DNA from 3 places in the Kosakonia sp. YIM B13571 genome. Region 1 is predicted to be linked to each of the others. Evidence: predicted binding sites of a transcription regulator. Region 1 holds the regulator's gene; each other region holds the start of a gene.
The links. The regulator PhoB, encoded in region 1, activates phosphate uptake and scavenging genes when phosphate is short. The targets are predictions, from matches to a motif close to CTGTCATAAAACTGNCNNAT.
Positions count from the first base shown of each region.

Region 2: the regulator PhoB is predicted to act here: its motif matches at 2,866-2,885, upstream of ACFX4O_RS01890 (phosphoethanolamine transferase).
Region 3: the regulator PhoB is predicted to act here: its motif matches at 1,368-1,387, upstream of pstS (phosphate ABC transporter substrate-binding protein PstS).

Region 1 is NZ_JBHZPL010000001.1:925,905-930,527, reverse strand. It holds gene sbcC (exonuclease subunit SbcC) at 1-1,052, opposite strand, end outside; gene sbcD (exonuclease subunit SbcD) at 1,049-2,251, opposite strand; gene phoB (phosphate response regulator transcription factor PhoB) at 2,450-3,139, shown strand; gene phoR (phosphate regulon sensor histidine kinase PhoR) at 3,161-4,459, shown strand.
Region 2 is NZ_JBHZPL010000001.1:396,667-401,289, forward strand. It holds gene ACFX4O_RS01870 (HlyD family secretion protein) at 1-612, opposite strand, end outside; gene ACFX4O_RS01875 (anion transporter) at 714-1,823, opposite strand; gene mntR (manganese-binding transcriptional regulator MntR) at 1,820-2,290, opposite strand; gene mntS (manganase accumulation protein MntS) at 2,479-2,610, shown strand; gene ACFX4O_RS01890 (phosphoethanolamine transferase) at 2,892-4,481, shown strand; gene ompX (outer membrane protein OmpX) at 4,548-4,623, opposite strand, start outside.
Region 3 is NZ_JBHZPL010000004.1:471,450-476,072, reverse strand. It holds partial or broken gene tnpA (IS200/IS605 family transposase) at 8-467, shown strand; gene ACFX4O_RS13775 (hypothetical protein) at 589-1,167, shown strand; gene pstS (phosphate ABC transporter substrate-binding protein PstS) at 1,440-2,480, shown strand; gene pstC (phosphate ABC transporter permease PstC) at 2,605-3,564, shown strand; gene pstA (phosphate ABC transporter permease PstA) at 3,564-4,454, shown strand; gene pstB (phosphate ABC transporter ATP-binding protein PstB) at 4,501-4,623, shown strand, end outside.

The sequences.
Region 1 (4,623 bases):
CAACTTTCCAGCGTTTTTTGCGTTTCCTGCAATGTTGCATGCTGCTGTTGGGCGCTAAAGCGAATGCGTGCGCGCTGTAACAGGCTGGCATGTAAGCGAGTATTTACTTCTTCGCTCTGTGTTCGAGTGCGGAGCAGCGCTTTACGCTGCTCCTCAAGCCGATCCCACAGCGGGCGCAATTGCAGCGCCGGTTGCGCGCGTTCCAGCGCCGCTAACTGCGGCTGGGCACCGGCCAGCGCCTGCTGTGCCTGTACCAGCGCGGCCTGTGCGCGTCCGCGTGCGGCACGTAGCTCCGCATCGCGGTTCAGCCAGTTTGCCTGCGCCTGTATGTCGCGCTGACCCGCCAGTAAAAGTTGCTCTTCGTCAGTGAGTGCCTGCAAACTTTGCGCAAGCTGCTGGCGCTGCTCATCATTAAGTAGCACTACGCCTTCGGCCTGTGCCTGCAACTTCTCCAGCCGGGTTTTCGCCGCTTTGTGTTTTTCAAACACCATGGCGGAAATCTGCCCATAAATCTCGGTGCCGGTCAGCTCTTCCAGCAGCTCGGCACGTTCGCGCGGTTTCGCATTGAGGAACGCGGCAAACTGCCCCTGCGACAGCAGCATGGAGCGGGTGAAACGGCCATAATCCAGCCCGGTTAGCGAGGCAGTAAGATCAAGTTTATCTTTCACTTTATCGGCAAGTATTTTGCCGTCGGCGCAGACCGCGAGTTCAACGCGCGGGGCTTGCAGGTTGCCATCCGGCAGCCCACGGGCGCGGCTCTGGCTCCAGAAGGCGCGATAGGCGACGCCTTTCACTTCAAACTCCACTTCAGCCAGGCAGTCGGCGGTATCGCGGGTCATTAAATCGTTTTGCGATTGCGAAAGGGTGCTAAGACGCGGTGTTTCGTGATACAGCGCCAGGCAGATGGCGTCGAGCAGGGTGGTTTTCCCCGCACCGGTCGCACCGGTAATGGCGAAAAGGCCATTGCTGGCGAACGGCTCTTCGGTGAAGTCTATTTTCCACTCGCCTTTGAGCGAGTTCAGGTTTTTCAGCCGCAGGCTCAGGATTTTCATGCCTCATTCTCCTCATCCAGCGCCTGGCGTGCTTCGCTGAAAAGCGTGTGCAAACGCGCACTTTGTGTATCGTCGAGTTCTGCCAGCGCAAGGCGACGGGCAAAAACCTCTTCCACTTTTAATTCGTTTAAGGTTTCGCGTAACTCGCCGGAGAGAATTCGTTCGCGTTGTTCGCGGCTGCGGCGCACCAGCAGCACTTCTACCGGCAAATCTTCCGTCAATTGCTGGATTTTGCGCTGCATGTCCGTCAGATATTCATGGCTTTCGATTTCGATATCCAGCCATACAGGGTGCTCAGCGGGCGCGTCTCGCCACTGCTCTAACTGGCGGCAGATGTCAGCAAAATCGCCTTTGATCACGGCTAATGCCTGCGTTGCTGGAACCTCCAGCGTCGTGACTTCGGCGAGTTTACCCCCGGAGAATGTCACCAGATTGACGCTTTTGCTTTTCCCGGTTTCATCAAAACTCAACGCAATGGGCGAGCCGCAGTAGCGGATATGCTCCTGGCCGCCAATCTTCTGCGCCCGATGAATGTGGCCGAGCGCGATGTAATCCATGCGGGGAAAATTCTGTGCAGGGAATGCGTCTAACGTGCCGATATAAATATCACGCACCGCGTCACTTTTGCTGGCACCAACAGTGGTTAAATGACCGCTGGCAATAATGGGCAGCGGCTTGTCACCGCGCAGTTCACAGGCCTCGGTAAACTGCTGTTGATAGTAATCGGTGATCGCCGCCAGCAAATGTTGCTGTTTTTGTTGCCCGGAAAGCCCCGCCTGGCTAACGGTAATGTCGCGTGGGCGTAGAAATGGCACCGGGCAAAATACTGCACCGGGTTCGCCATCGCGGCAATTTAGCAAGAACGGCTTCTCGCCTGCACTGGCGATTACCGTGGTTTTCAGGTAAGCGAGGATCGCTTTCGATTCATTCAGCGTGGCCACGGAATCGTGATTACCCGCCAGCACAATAAGCTGGCAGCCCGTTTGCTGGAGTTTAACCACAAAGCGGTTATAGAGCTCGCGCGCATAGCTTGGCGGGGAACCGGTATCGAAAATATCGCCTGCGACAATAATGGCATCAACCTGATGCGTTTCGGCGGCGGCGAGCAGCCAGTCGAGAAAAGCGTCATGTTCGGCGGCGCGGTTTTTACTGTAGAAGTTTTGACCCAGATGCCAGTCTGAAGTGTGAATGATGCGCATAGCGGTTCCGTGGCGAAAAAGCGTAAAGCAGATTATAAACATTAAGCAGATGAGGGACATAACCGAACGCAAATTTGCGTTGTCACACAGCCACCGCACGGGTCATATTGCGGTCATCTTATTCATAAATCTGTCATAAAACTGACGCATAATGGCGCCGCTATCTATACTGACGACTTAATTAAAACAGGGCGAATTATGGCGAGACGAATTCTGGTCGTAGAAGATGAAGCACCGATCCGTGAAATGGTGTGCTTCGTGCTCGAGCAAAATGGTTTTCAACCGGTGGAAGCTGAAGATTATGACAGCGCGGTGAACCAACTTAACGAACCCTGGCCCGACCTGGTTTTACTGGACTGGATGCTGCCTGGCGGTTCTGGCATTCAGTTTATTAAACATCTTAAACGCGAAGCGATGACCCGTGATATTCCGGTGATGATGCTGACCGCGCGCGGGGAGGAAGAGGATCGCGTTCGTGGTCTGGAAACGGGGGCGGACGATTACATTACCAAGCCATTTTCACCGAAAGAGCTGGTGGCGCGTATCAAAGCTGTGATGCGCCGTATTTCACCGATGGCGGTGGAAGAGGTGATAGAAATGCAGGGGCTGAGCCTCGATCCTTCCTCACACCGTGTGATGACGGGTGAAAATCCGCTGGATATGGGACCGACAGAGTTTAAACTCTTACACTTTTTTATGACTCACCCGGAACGTGTTTACAGCCGCGAACAGCTGCTGAACCACGTATGGGGAACCAACGTTTACGTTGAAGACAGAACCGTGGACGTGCATATTCGCCGTCTGCGCAAAGCGCTGGAACACAGCGGCCACGATCGTATGGTGCAAACAGTGCGCGGCACGGGATATCGTTTTTCGACCCGTTTCTGAAATTTGACAGGAGTGTGACGCGTGCTGGAACGGCTGTCATGGAAAAGGCTGGTGCTGGAGCTCCTCCTTTGTTGTATCCCCGCCTTTATTCTCGGCGCGATTTTCGGTTACCTGCCCTGGTTTTTATTCGCTGCGGTAACCGGCCTGCTGATCTGGCATTTCTGGAATTTACTGCGCCTTTCCTGGTGGCTATGGGTTGATAAAAGCATGACCCCGCCGCCGGGAACGGGAAGCTGGGAGCCGCTACTTTACGGGCTACACCAGATGCAGATGCGTAACAAAAAGCGCCGCCGTGAACTCGGAAATTTGATCAAACGCTTTCGCAGCGGTGCGGAATCGCTGCCGGATGCGGTGATCCTCACCACCGAAGACGGGGCGATTTTCTGGTGTAACGGCCTCGCCCAGCAGATGCTGGGGCTGCGCTGGCCGGATGACAACGGCCAGAATATCCTTAACTTACTGCGCTACCCTGAATTTACGAAATACATCAGGAATCAAGAGTTTGGTCGGCCTCTGCACTTAGTGCTCAATAATGGGCGGCATCTTGAGATCCGCGTCATGCCCTACAGCGAGCAACAACTGCTGATGGTGGCGCGCGACGTGACGCAAATGCACCAGTTGGAAGGCGCGCGGCGTAACTTTTTTGCCAACGTCAGCCATGAGCTGCGCACGCCATTAACGGTGCTGCAAGGCTATCTGGAAATGATGCAGGAGCAAACGCTGGAAGGGGCTCCGCGCGAAAAAGCGCTGCACACTATGCGTGAACAAACTTCGCGGATGGAAGGGTTGGTGCGCCAGTTACTCACGCTGTCGAAAATTGAAGCCGCGCCGACGCTGCCGCCTAACGAAACCATTGATGTACCTATGATGCTGCGGGTCGTCGAACGGGAAGCGCAAACCCTTAGTCAGCAAAAGCACACTTTCAGTTTTGAAGTGGATAACGCGCTTAAAGTGCTGGGCAACGAAGAGCAACTGCGCAGCGCAATCTCTAATCTGGTGTATAACGCCGTCAACCACACGCCACCGGGCACGCACGTTATTGTGCGCTGGCAGCATGTACCGCAGGGAGCGGAATTTAGCGTGGAAGATAACGGACCGGGCATTGCCGCAGAACATATTCCGCGTCTGACCGAACGTTTCTACCGGGTGGATAAAGCCCGCTCGCGGCAAACTGGCGGCAGCGGTCTTGGGTTGGCGATTGTCAAACACGCGGTAAATCACCACGACAGCCGCCTTGATATCGTCAGCGAACCGGGCAAGGGCACCCGCTTTAGCTTTGTCGTGCCGGAACGTCTGGTTGCCAAAAAAGCCGCTTCCTGAAGGCTCTGTCAGCATATCTTTCCAGCGGCCTGCGAAAACAGGCCGCTTTCCCGCACCGTCTACCTCAACTGAAACATATTTTGTACGTCTGCTGCTTTTTTGTTCGCATGATCAGCCATGTGTTTTTCTTATAAATGGAGTATCTGACTGCTTGTTTTTTACAA
Region 2 (4,623 bases), 530 kb from region 1:
GATTTGCAGTTGCACCTGGTCGGCCACTTCCAGCTGTGCCTGTGCGCTGGCAAGCTGTGCCTGCGCGCTACGCAACTGGGCATTGGCGCTATCGATATTCTGTTGTGTGGTGGCGCGAGGATCGACACCGCGCTGACGTCGATAAGCGGCTTCGGCGTTCGCCAGGTCGGCTTTTGCTTTCAGCACCTGCGCGCGCGCTTCGTCACGCTGTGCCGGATACTGCACTTTAGATAAGTCCAGTTGCGCCTGCGCCTGGTGTAGCTGAGCGGTCGCCAGCCCCAGTTGCGCTTGTGCTTGATCGCGCTGCGCAGTGGCATCGCGCGGGTCAATGGTGACCAGTAAATCCCCTTTCTTGACGCGCTGGTTGTCTTTAACCCGCAGCTCGGTGACATAACCTGCCACCTTCGGCGCAATCGTCACCGCGTCGCCATCGGTAAAGGCGTCGTCTGTGGTTTCTTCATTACGGGTTAACAGCCACCACACCAGCGCAACAATCACCATCACGCCAACAACAATGGCGAGGATAATCAGTGGCTTCTTTCCGGGGCGTTTACGTGTGTTTTGATTGTTATCTTCCTGAACATCGTCAGGATGCGTTGTGTTTTCTGCCATAGTTTCGCAACAGTCCTGTCAGGTAACGGCGCCAGGTTTGCACCGTTACCTAAAGTTAGGCGGTTGCTATACATTTGCCAGGATAAACTGACAAATCAGCACTATCTGAATAAGAGTAATCCGTATCCAACTAGCGCCGCCCACAGCAGCATCGGCAGGGAATAGAGATGAAAGCGCCACCAGATGCGGCGATCGTTTGCCATACGCAGCGCGATAAGATTAGCCAGCGAACCGGGCAGCAAACCAAAGCCGCCAACGTTCACCGCCCAGGCCAGCAGCGTATCCGGCGGCACATAATTGAGCAGCAAAATGGTGGCAGGCACGTTACTGATAAACTGCGACAGGCCAATGGCCGTCAACCACAAACCAGAAGGTGACAACTGGCTGGCGCTGGCCAACACCGAGTGCAGCGCCGGGAGCTGGATAAGCAGGTGCACATCAATAAACATGGCGATAAAGACCAGCAGTAGCGTCCAGTCCACGCTCAGCACTACCCGGCGAGCCAGAAGCAAGAACCCGACGGCGACTATTGCCAACCCCCACAGTTCCTGTTTCAGCTCCAGCGCGGTAATAAAGATTAAGTAGAAACCGAGGCAGCTCCATACCAACCGGGGTTGCCAGTCCGGCGTTTGTACGCCGCTGTGGTAGTTAAGCGCTTTTTTCGGAAAACAGAACCAGCACAACACCAACAGCGTGACCATCATTGCCAGCGCCAGCGGTGCCATCTGCCAGATGAACGCAGGAAAAGAGAGGCCAGAGCGGCCCCAAATAAGAATATTTTGTGGGTTTCCGATAGGCGTTAATAACGATCCGGCATTTACTGCCAGCGCTTCAAAAATGATCAGCCGGTTAACCGGAATTTCGCACAGTTTCTTTAGCGTAATGGTCAGCGGCACGACAATAAACAGCGCCACGTCATTGGTGAGAAATGTGGAAAGGAGTGCCGCCGCCAGCACCATAAACATCGCCAGCCTGCGTTGATGATGAAAACGGCGCACCATACGCCGCCCAATAACATCAAAATAGCCGCTCAGCTCGACGCCTTTGGTCAACAGCATCAGGCCGCTAAGGGTGATAATGGTGTGCCAGTCAATCGCAGCCGGCCAGGTTTTGGGCGCAAACGGGGCAAAAAAGCACAGCGCAACGCCGATAATCAGTAACAGATGCAGGAAGCGATCGCGCGCCAGGGCGCGAATGAGGGGCATAGTCATTCAGGTGATTGCTCGTGTTGCAGAGTGAAGCGGCGGAAACAATCGAGCGTTTCCTGGCTAACGTGGTGTTCCATGCCTTCGGCGTCGCGGCGCGCAATGTCCGGGCTCACGCCAAGCACCAGCAAGAAGCTTTCGACGATTTGATGCCGCTCACGGCTCTCCTGCGCCAGCTTCTCCCCTTCCGGGGTCAGAAAAACGCCGCGCCAGGGAATCTGTTCAATTAAACCCACCGTTGCCAGTCTTTTTAACATTTTGGCAACTGTCGGTTGTGAAACGCCAAGGCGGGCGGCCATATCCACCTGGCGGGCTTCGCCCACTTCGCGGATCAAATCTGAAATCAGTTCAACATAGTCATCAATGAGTTCGCGACGATGCGCTTCACGCACCTGACGAAAGCCTTCAACGTGCTCTTCAACATTTACCAGCGTCACTTTTTTTATTGTTTGCTTACCTGCGCGACGGTTCATTGTGCTTCCTCTGAGGGTGTGACACCTGTGCAGCATCATATAAGAGAAGCGCCATTGTAAACCATCCGTGAATCAGTACAAAAAATTAACGTCTTAGCCATAGCTATAGAACATAGCCTGTGCTATATCTGTATGTAATGTGTTCGCTCTTCATGGAACGAAGGGCATGTAAATGGCAGGAGGTAACGATGAATGAGTTCAAGAGGTGTATGCGCGTGTTTAGTCACTCTCCCTTTAAAGTGCGTTTAATGCTGTTGAGTATGTTGTCCGAAATGATCACCGGCAAACCTCAGCAGGACTCCGACAAATCTTCTCACTAATGCGGCGTCGCGGTACGCCGCTTCATTTTTCTGTCACAATCCCCCGTCATACTGACCTATTCGCCTAAAAATCAGCGTATTTTTGCTGGATTTGCAATCACTCTCTCAAAACAACCGCTTAGCCCCTGTTGACCTTCGTCGCGCCTCGCTCTATCTTTGCGCTGCCCTGCACAAATTGCGGCTCGCAGATGCGGACCCCCTCCCCTCTTCACACGCACTGTCCGGCAGGTTTTGACCCTTAACGCCAGGGTGAGCACATGGCGTTTTCATGACAGTAATCTATGAGCCTAATCCTTAAAGAATCCGTGGCCCTTCGCAGCCAGACGCTCAACCCGTGGACGGGTTTTTATTTTTTACAATCGATGTTGATTAACTTCGCTCTGGGTTATGAATTTAGCGTGATGTATGCGGTTCTTTTAACCTGCGCCCTACTGGTTCTCTGGCGACATGCACCTCGCACACAAAAAACCGTTATCGGGGTTATCTCGTTGGTTGCCGCATGCTATTTCCCCTTTGGCCGCGCATATGGCGCACCGAATTTCAACACGTTGCTGGCGCTGCTGTCGACAAACATGGAAGAGTCGACGGAAATTCTGACTATCTTCCCGTGGTATCACTACGCTGTCGGCGTATTCATTTTTGCGCTGGGCGTTATTTCGCTGCGCCGCCGGGTAATCGTGCGTTCCACGCCATGGCTGAAATGGGACACGCTGGGCACGATTGTGTGCATCGCTTCTTATTTTATTGGCCCGGTGCAAAACCATTTCAAAGGGTACGAATTCAGGATTATTGATACTGGCGTTCCGGTGCTTCGTTTCGTGCGTGATGTAGCGTTTAACTACTATGTGGTCAAAGAAGAACAGAAAAATATGGCCGCGCTTGCCAGCGTGAAAGACACCTGGAATGTGCTGGCGGTCAAACCGAAATACCATACTTACGTGGTGGTGATTGGCGAAAGTGCGCGTCGCGATGCGCTGGGCGCCTTTGGCGGCCACTGGAATAACACACCGTTTGCCAGCCAGGTAAACGGCACGCTATTTACGGATTACATTTCCGCGAGCGGTTCAACACAAAAATCCCTTGGGCTGACTTTAAACCGCGTGGAGAAAGATAAACCGCAGTATCAGGATAACTTTGTCACGCTGGCTAACCGCGCCGGTTTCCAGACATGGTGGTTTTCTAATCAGGGGCAGATAGGCGAATACGACACCGCCATCGCCAGTATCGCTAAGCGTGCCGATGAAGTGCAGTTTTTGAAACGCGGTGACTTCGAGGCGGATAAAAACACCCGTGACGAGGATCTGTTAAAACTCACCAACCAGGTCCTGAGCACTAAACGCACCCAGCCGCAGCTGATTGTGCTGCATTTGATGGGCTCGCACCCGCAGGCCTGCGATCGCACCGGCGGCAAGTACGACGAGTTTGTGCAGTCAAAAGAGACCTCCTGCTACCTCTATTCCATCAAGCAGACCGATGATTTCCTCGGGAAAATGTATTCGCAACTGGTCAATACCGGCGAAAGTTTTTCAATGGTTTATTTCTCGGATCACGGACTGGCGATTAAAGAACGCGGAAAAGAGGTGCAGTACCTGGCGCATGCCGATACTTTTCAACAGGACTTCCAGGTGCCGTTTATGGTGCTTTCCAGCGACGATACCAAACATCGGGTAATTAAAGCTCGCCGTTCAGCGAACGACTTTTTAAGCTTCTTTTCGCAGTGGACCGGGATTAGCGCAGAGCAGATTAAAAATCCTTACCGTTTTATATCAGAGCAAAAAGCCGGGCCAGCGTACATTACCAACTTTAAGTTACAGAAAGTTGACTATAACCATCTCGGTACGGATCTCTTCGATACGCGCAGTAAGCGGTAATTTCTGCTAGATGGCAGACAAAAAAAATCCGCCCACTGGGCGGATTTTTCATTATCGCCGAAGCGATTAGAAGCGGTAACCAACGCCGGCAATCCAGGTGCCAACGTCTACGCTACGGATACGGCTCTGCTCGTAGGAGAAG
Region 3 (4,623 bases), on a different contig from region 1:
GGTCCCAATGGGGGACGAAAAGAGCTTAGCGCACACCCGATGGAACTGTAAATATCACATAGTTTTTGCGCCGAAATACCGAAGACAGGCGTTCTACGGAGAGAAGCGTAGAGCAATAGGCAGAATTTTGAGAAAGCTGTGTGAGTGGAAAAACGTACGGATTCTGGAAGCTGAATGCTGCGCAGAGCATATCCATATGCTTGTGGAAATCCCGCCCAAAATGAGAGTATCCGGCTTTATGGGATATCTGAAAGGGAAAAGCAGTCTGATGCTTTACGAGCAGTTTGGGGATTTGAAATTCAAATACAGGAACAGGGAGTTCTGGTGTCGGGGATACTACGTCGATACGGTGGGTAAGAACACGGCGAAGATACAGGATTACATAAAGCACCAGCTTGAAGAGGATAAAATTGGGCGAGCAGTTATCGATCCCTTATCCGGGTAGCCCGTTTACGGGCCGTAAGTAACGAAGTCTGATGCAAATGTCAGATCGTATGCGCCTGTTAGGGCGCGGCTGGTAACAGAGCCTTACAGGCGCATCTGAAAAACCTCCGGCTATGCCGGAGGATATTTATTTTAAGGATACGCATGAGTTTGTTGGAAAAAATGGCGGGTGCGAGGTTGCTTGCACTCATCAATTATTGCCGGGGCGTTGATGCGGGAATCGCGGGTCGCAAGCTGGCGCAGTTGAAGCTGGCTGCGGAAGCATTCAGAGAGATGCCAAAGGTCTACCCTGCAGGCAGAGGCGGGACAACTTTTTATGGCAGCGTAACGGTAGTGTTTTATGCCTTGCTACTGAGCTATGTCTGCCTTGCGCTGACGGTGAAAACCGCCATTGGCGGCCTGGGTTTTATCGTAGGTGTAGCGGTATTTTTAATCCTGGGCGTGGCACTTATTGGTATAGAAAAAGGGCGTACGCTCTCCTTGAAATTATTTCTGGCTGTCTGGTTGCTGTTATTTGTTTGCAACGTGCTAGTGGCAGGATGGCTTCTCATTGCTCGGTTTTCCGCAATGTCTCTGGCTTTTTGGGGAAGTGGTATTGTTCTGTTATGGCTGGCGCGGAAAGTGATGAATGGGCCTGAACTGACAAAACTGATGCAGTGGCGCGTATCGCTGAAAATAGCCCAATTTCGGCGTCAGGCATTGACGCAATCTAAGCGCAAATAAATTGCTAAGCGGCGGCTTTTTCTCGCATTTAGTTAGAACTTCTTGTCAAATTCAGCTACGGTTTGAGTGTCATAAAACTAAAATTTTGCTGACACCTTATTGTCATTAAACTTTTTATCTTGCTGATAAACCATCCAACATTCGCTAAATCTGGCCGTAATTCGTTGCTGTCATCAAACAGTAACAATCATTGCATATAACTGTCATCAAAGTGTCCTATTTTGCTCATCGTAGCCACTAAACAACGATTTACGATTCTTGCAGGAGACATTATGAACGTTATGCGTACCACTGTCGCAACTGTTGTCGCCGCGACCTTTTCTCTGAGTGCATTTGCTGTAAACGCAGCTGCCAGCCTGACAGGCGCGGGCGCAACTTTCCCGGCGCCGGTGTATGCCAAGTGGGCTGATACCTACCAGAAAGAAACAGGTAACAAGATTAACTACCAGGGTATCGGTTCTTCTGGTGGCGTTAAACAAATTACTGCTAAAACTGTTGATTTCGGTGCGTCCGATGCCCCGCTGTCTGACGACAAACTGGCTCAGGAAGGCCTGTTCCAGTTCCCAACCGTGATCGGCGGTATCGTGCTGGCAATCAACGTCCCGGGTGTTAAATCCGGTGAGCTGGTGCTGGACGGCAAAACCTTGGGTGACATCTACCTGGGCAACATCAAGAAATGGGATGATGCGGCCATCGCCAAACTCAACCCTGGCCTAAAACTGCCTTCGCAGAATATCGCTGTGGTTCGCCGCGCTGATGGTTCCGGCACCTCCTTCGTTTTCACCAGCTATCTGGCGAAAGTGAATGAAGAGTGGAAATCTAAAGTGGGTTCTGGTTCTACCGTTAACTGGCCGACCGGTCTGGGCGGTAAAGGTAACGACGGTATCGCGGCGTTCGTTCAGCGTCTGCCGGGTTCTATCGGTTACGTTGAATATGCTTACGCTAAGCAGAACAACCTGACCTACACCAAGCTGCTCTCTGCCGATGGTAAAGCGGTTAGCCCGACGGAAACCAGCTTCTCCAACGCAGCCAAAGATATCGACTGGAGCAAGTCTTTCGCGCAGGATCTGACTAACCAGAAAGGTGCAGATGTGTGGCCAATCACCTCCACCACGTTCATTCTGGTGCACAAAGAGCAGGCTAAACCTGAGCAAGGCGCTGAAGTGCTGAAATTCTTTGACTGGGCTTACAAAAAAGGCGGCAAACAAGCTAACGACCTCGACTACGCAACCCTGCCGGATAGCGTTGTTGAACAAGTTCGCTCAGCCTGGAAAGCCAACGTGAAAGACAGTAGCGGTAAAGCGCTGTACTAAGCGCAAGTTTTTGAAGAACATGGCGGATGGCGCTTACACCATCCGCCTTACAGATCTTCTGTAGGCCCGGCAAGCGCAAGTGCCTGCGGGCAAATTCGTAAGACGTTAAACTGAAGAGTAATTTATGGCTGCAACCAAGCCGGCATTTAATCCCCCGGGTAAAAAAGGCGACATGTTATTCAGCGCACTGGTAAGACTGGCTGCGCTGATTGTGTTATTGCTGCTCAGCGGCATTATCGTGTCCCTGATTTTCTCCTCATGGCCAAGCATTCAGAAGTTTGGTTTTTCTTTCCTGTGGACCAAAGAGTGGGATGCACCGAATGACGTCTATGGGGCACTGGTACCGATTTACGGCACCATTGTTACCTCCGTCATCGCGCTGTTGATCGCTGTTCCGGTGAGTTTTGGTATCGCGCTGTTTTTGACGGAGCTGTCGCCAAACTGGCTGAAACGCCCACTGGGTATTGCCATTGAGCTGCTGGCGGCGATCCCGAGTATCGTTTACGGCATGTGGGGGCTGTTTATTTTCGCTCCGCTGTTCGCGACCTACTTCCAGGAGCCGGTGGGCAATGTCCTCTCCAACATTCCTTTTGTCGGTGCGCTGTTTTCCGGCCCCGCATTTGGTATCGGTATTCTGGCCGCAGGGGTGATCCTCGCCATTATGATTATTCCGTACATTGCGGCGGTAATGCGCGATGTATTCGAACAAACGCCGGTAATGATGAAAGAGTCGGCCTACGGCATTGGCTGCACCACCTGGGAAGTTATCTGGCGCATCGTGTTGCCATTTACCAAAAACGGGGTGATTGGCGGCGTGATGCTAGGTCTGGGGCGCGCACTGGGTGAAACCATGGCGGTGACCTTTATCATCGGTAACACCTACCAGCTCGACAGTGCTTCGCTGTTTATGCCTGGCAACAGTATTACCTCCGCGCTGGCGAACGAGTTCGCCGAAGCCGAATCGGGCTTGCATGTTGCGGCATTGATGGAACTGGGGCTTATCCTGTTCGTGATCACCTTTATCGTGCTGGCCATTTCTAAATTTATGATCATGCGCCTGGCGAAAAACGAGGGGGCACGCTAATGGCTACGCTTGAAATGCAAAGCACCTCGCAGCTGGCCGAATCGCGTCGCAAAATGCAGGCGCGCCGCCGTTTGAAAAACCGTATTGCCCTGACATTGTCGATGGCGACCATGGCCTTCGGTTTGTTTTGGTTGATTTGGATCCTACTGTCCACGGTTACGCGCGGTATTGACGGTATGTCAGTGGCGATGTTTACCGAAATGACGCCGCCGCCAAATACGGCGGGCGGTGGTCTGGCTAACGCCCTGGCGGGCAGTGGCCTGTTAATTTTCTGGGCGACGGTTGTCGGAACACCGCTGGGCATTATGGCCGGGATTTATCTTGCGGAGTATGGCCGTAAATCGTGGCTTGCTGAAATTATCCGTTTTATCAACGACATTCTGCTTTCAGCGCCTTCCATCGTGGTGGGTCTGTTCGTTTACACCCTTGTCGTCGCTCAGATGCAGCACTTCTCTGGTTGGGCCGGTGTGATTGCGCTGGCGTTGTTGCAGGTACCGATTGTCATCCGTACCACGGAAAACATGCTGAAATTGGTGCCGGACAGCCTGCGTGAAGCGGCTTACGCACTCGGGACGCCGAAATGGAAGATGATTTCCGCGATTACCCTAAAAGCTTCGGTTTCCGGAATTATGACCGGCGTGCTGCTGGCCGTTGCGCGCATCGCAGGTGAAACCGCTCCGTTACTGTTTACGGCGCTCTCCAACCAGTTCTGGAGCACCGATATGATGCAGCCTATCGCTAACTTGCCGGTGACGATTTTCAAATTCGCTATGAGCCCGTTTGCCGAGTGGCAGCAGCTGGCCTGGGCCGGGGTGCTGATTATCACTCTCTGCGTACTGTTGTTAAATATTCTGGCGCGCGTCATTTTCGCGAAGAGTAAACACGGTTAATTTTTGCGACGCGGCGAAAGCGGTGTCGAGTTGAGGAAAGAGATAAATGAGTATGGTTGAAACGACGCCGGATAAGATTCAGGTTCGCGATTTGAACTTCTACTACGGCAAATTCCATGCACTGAAAAACATCAGCCTGGATATTGCCAAAAATCAGGTGACGGCGTTT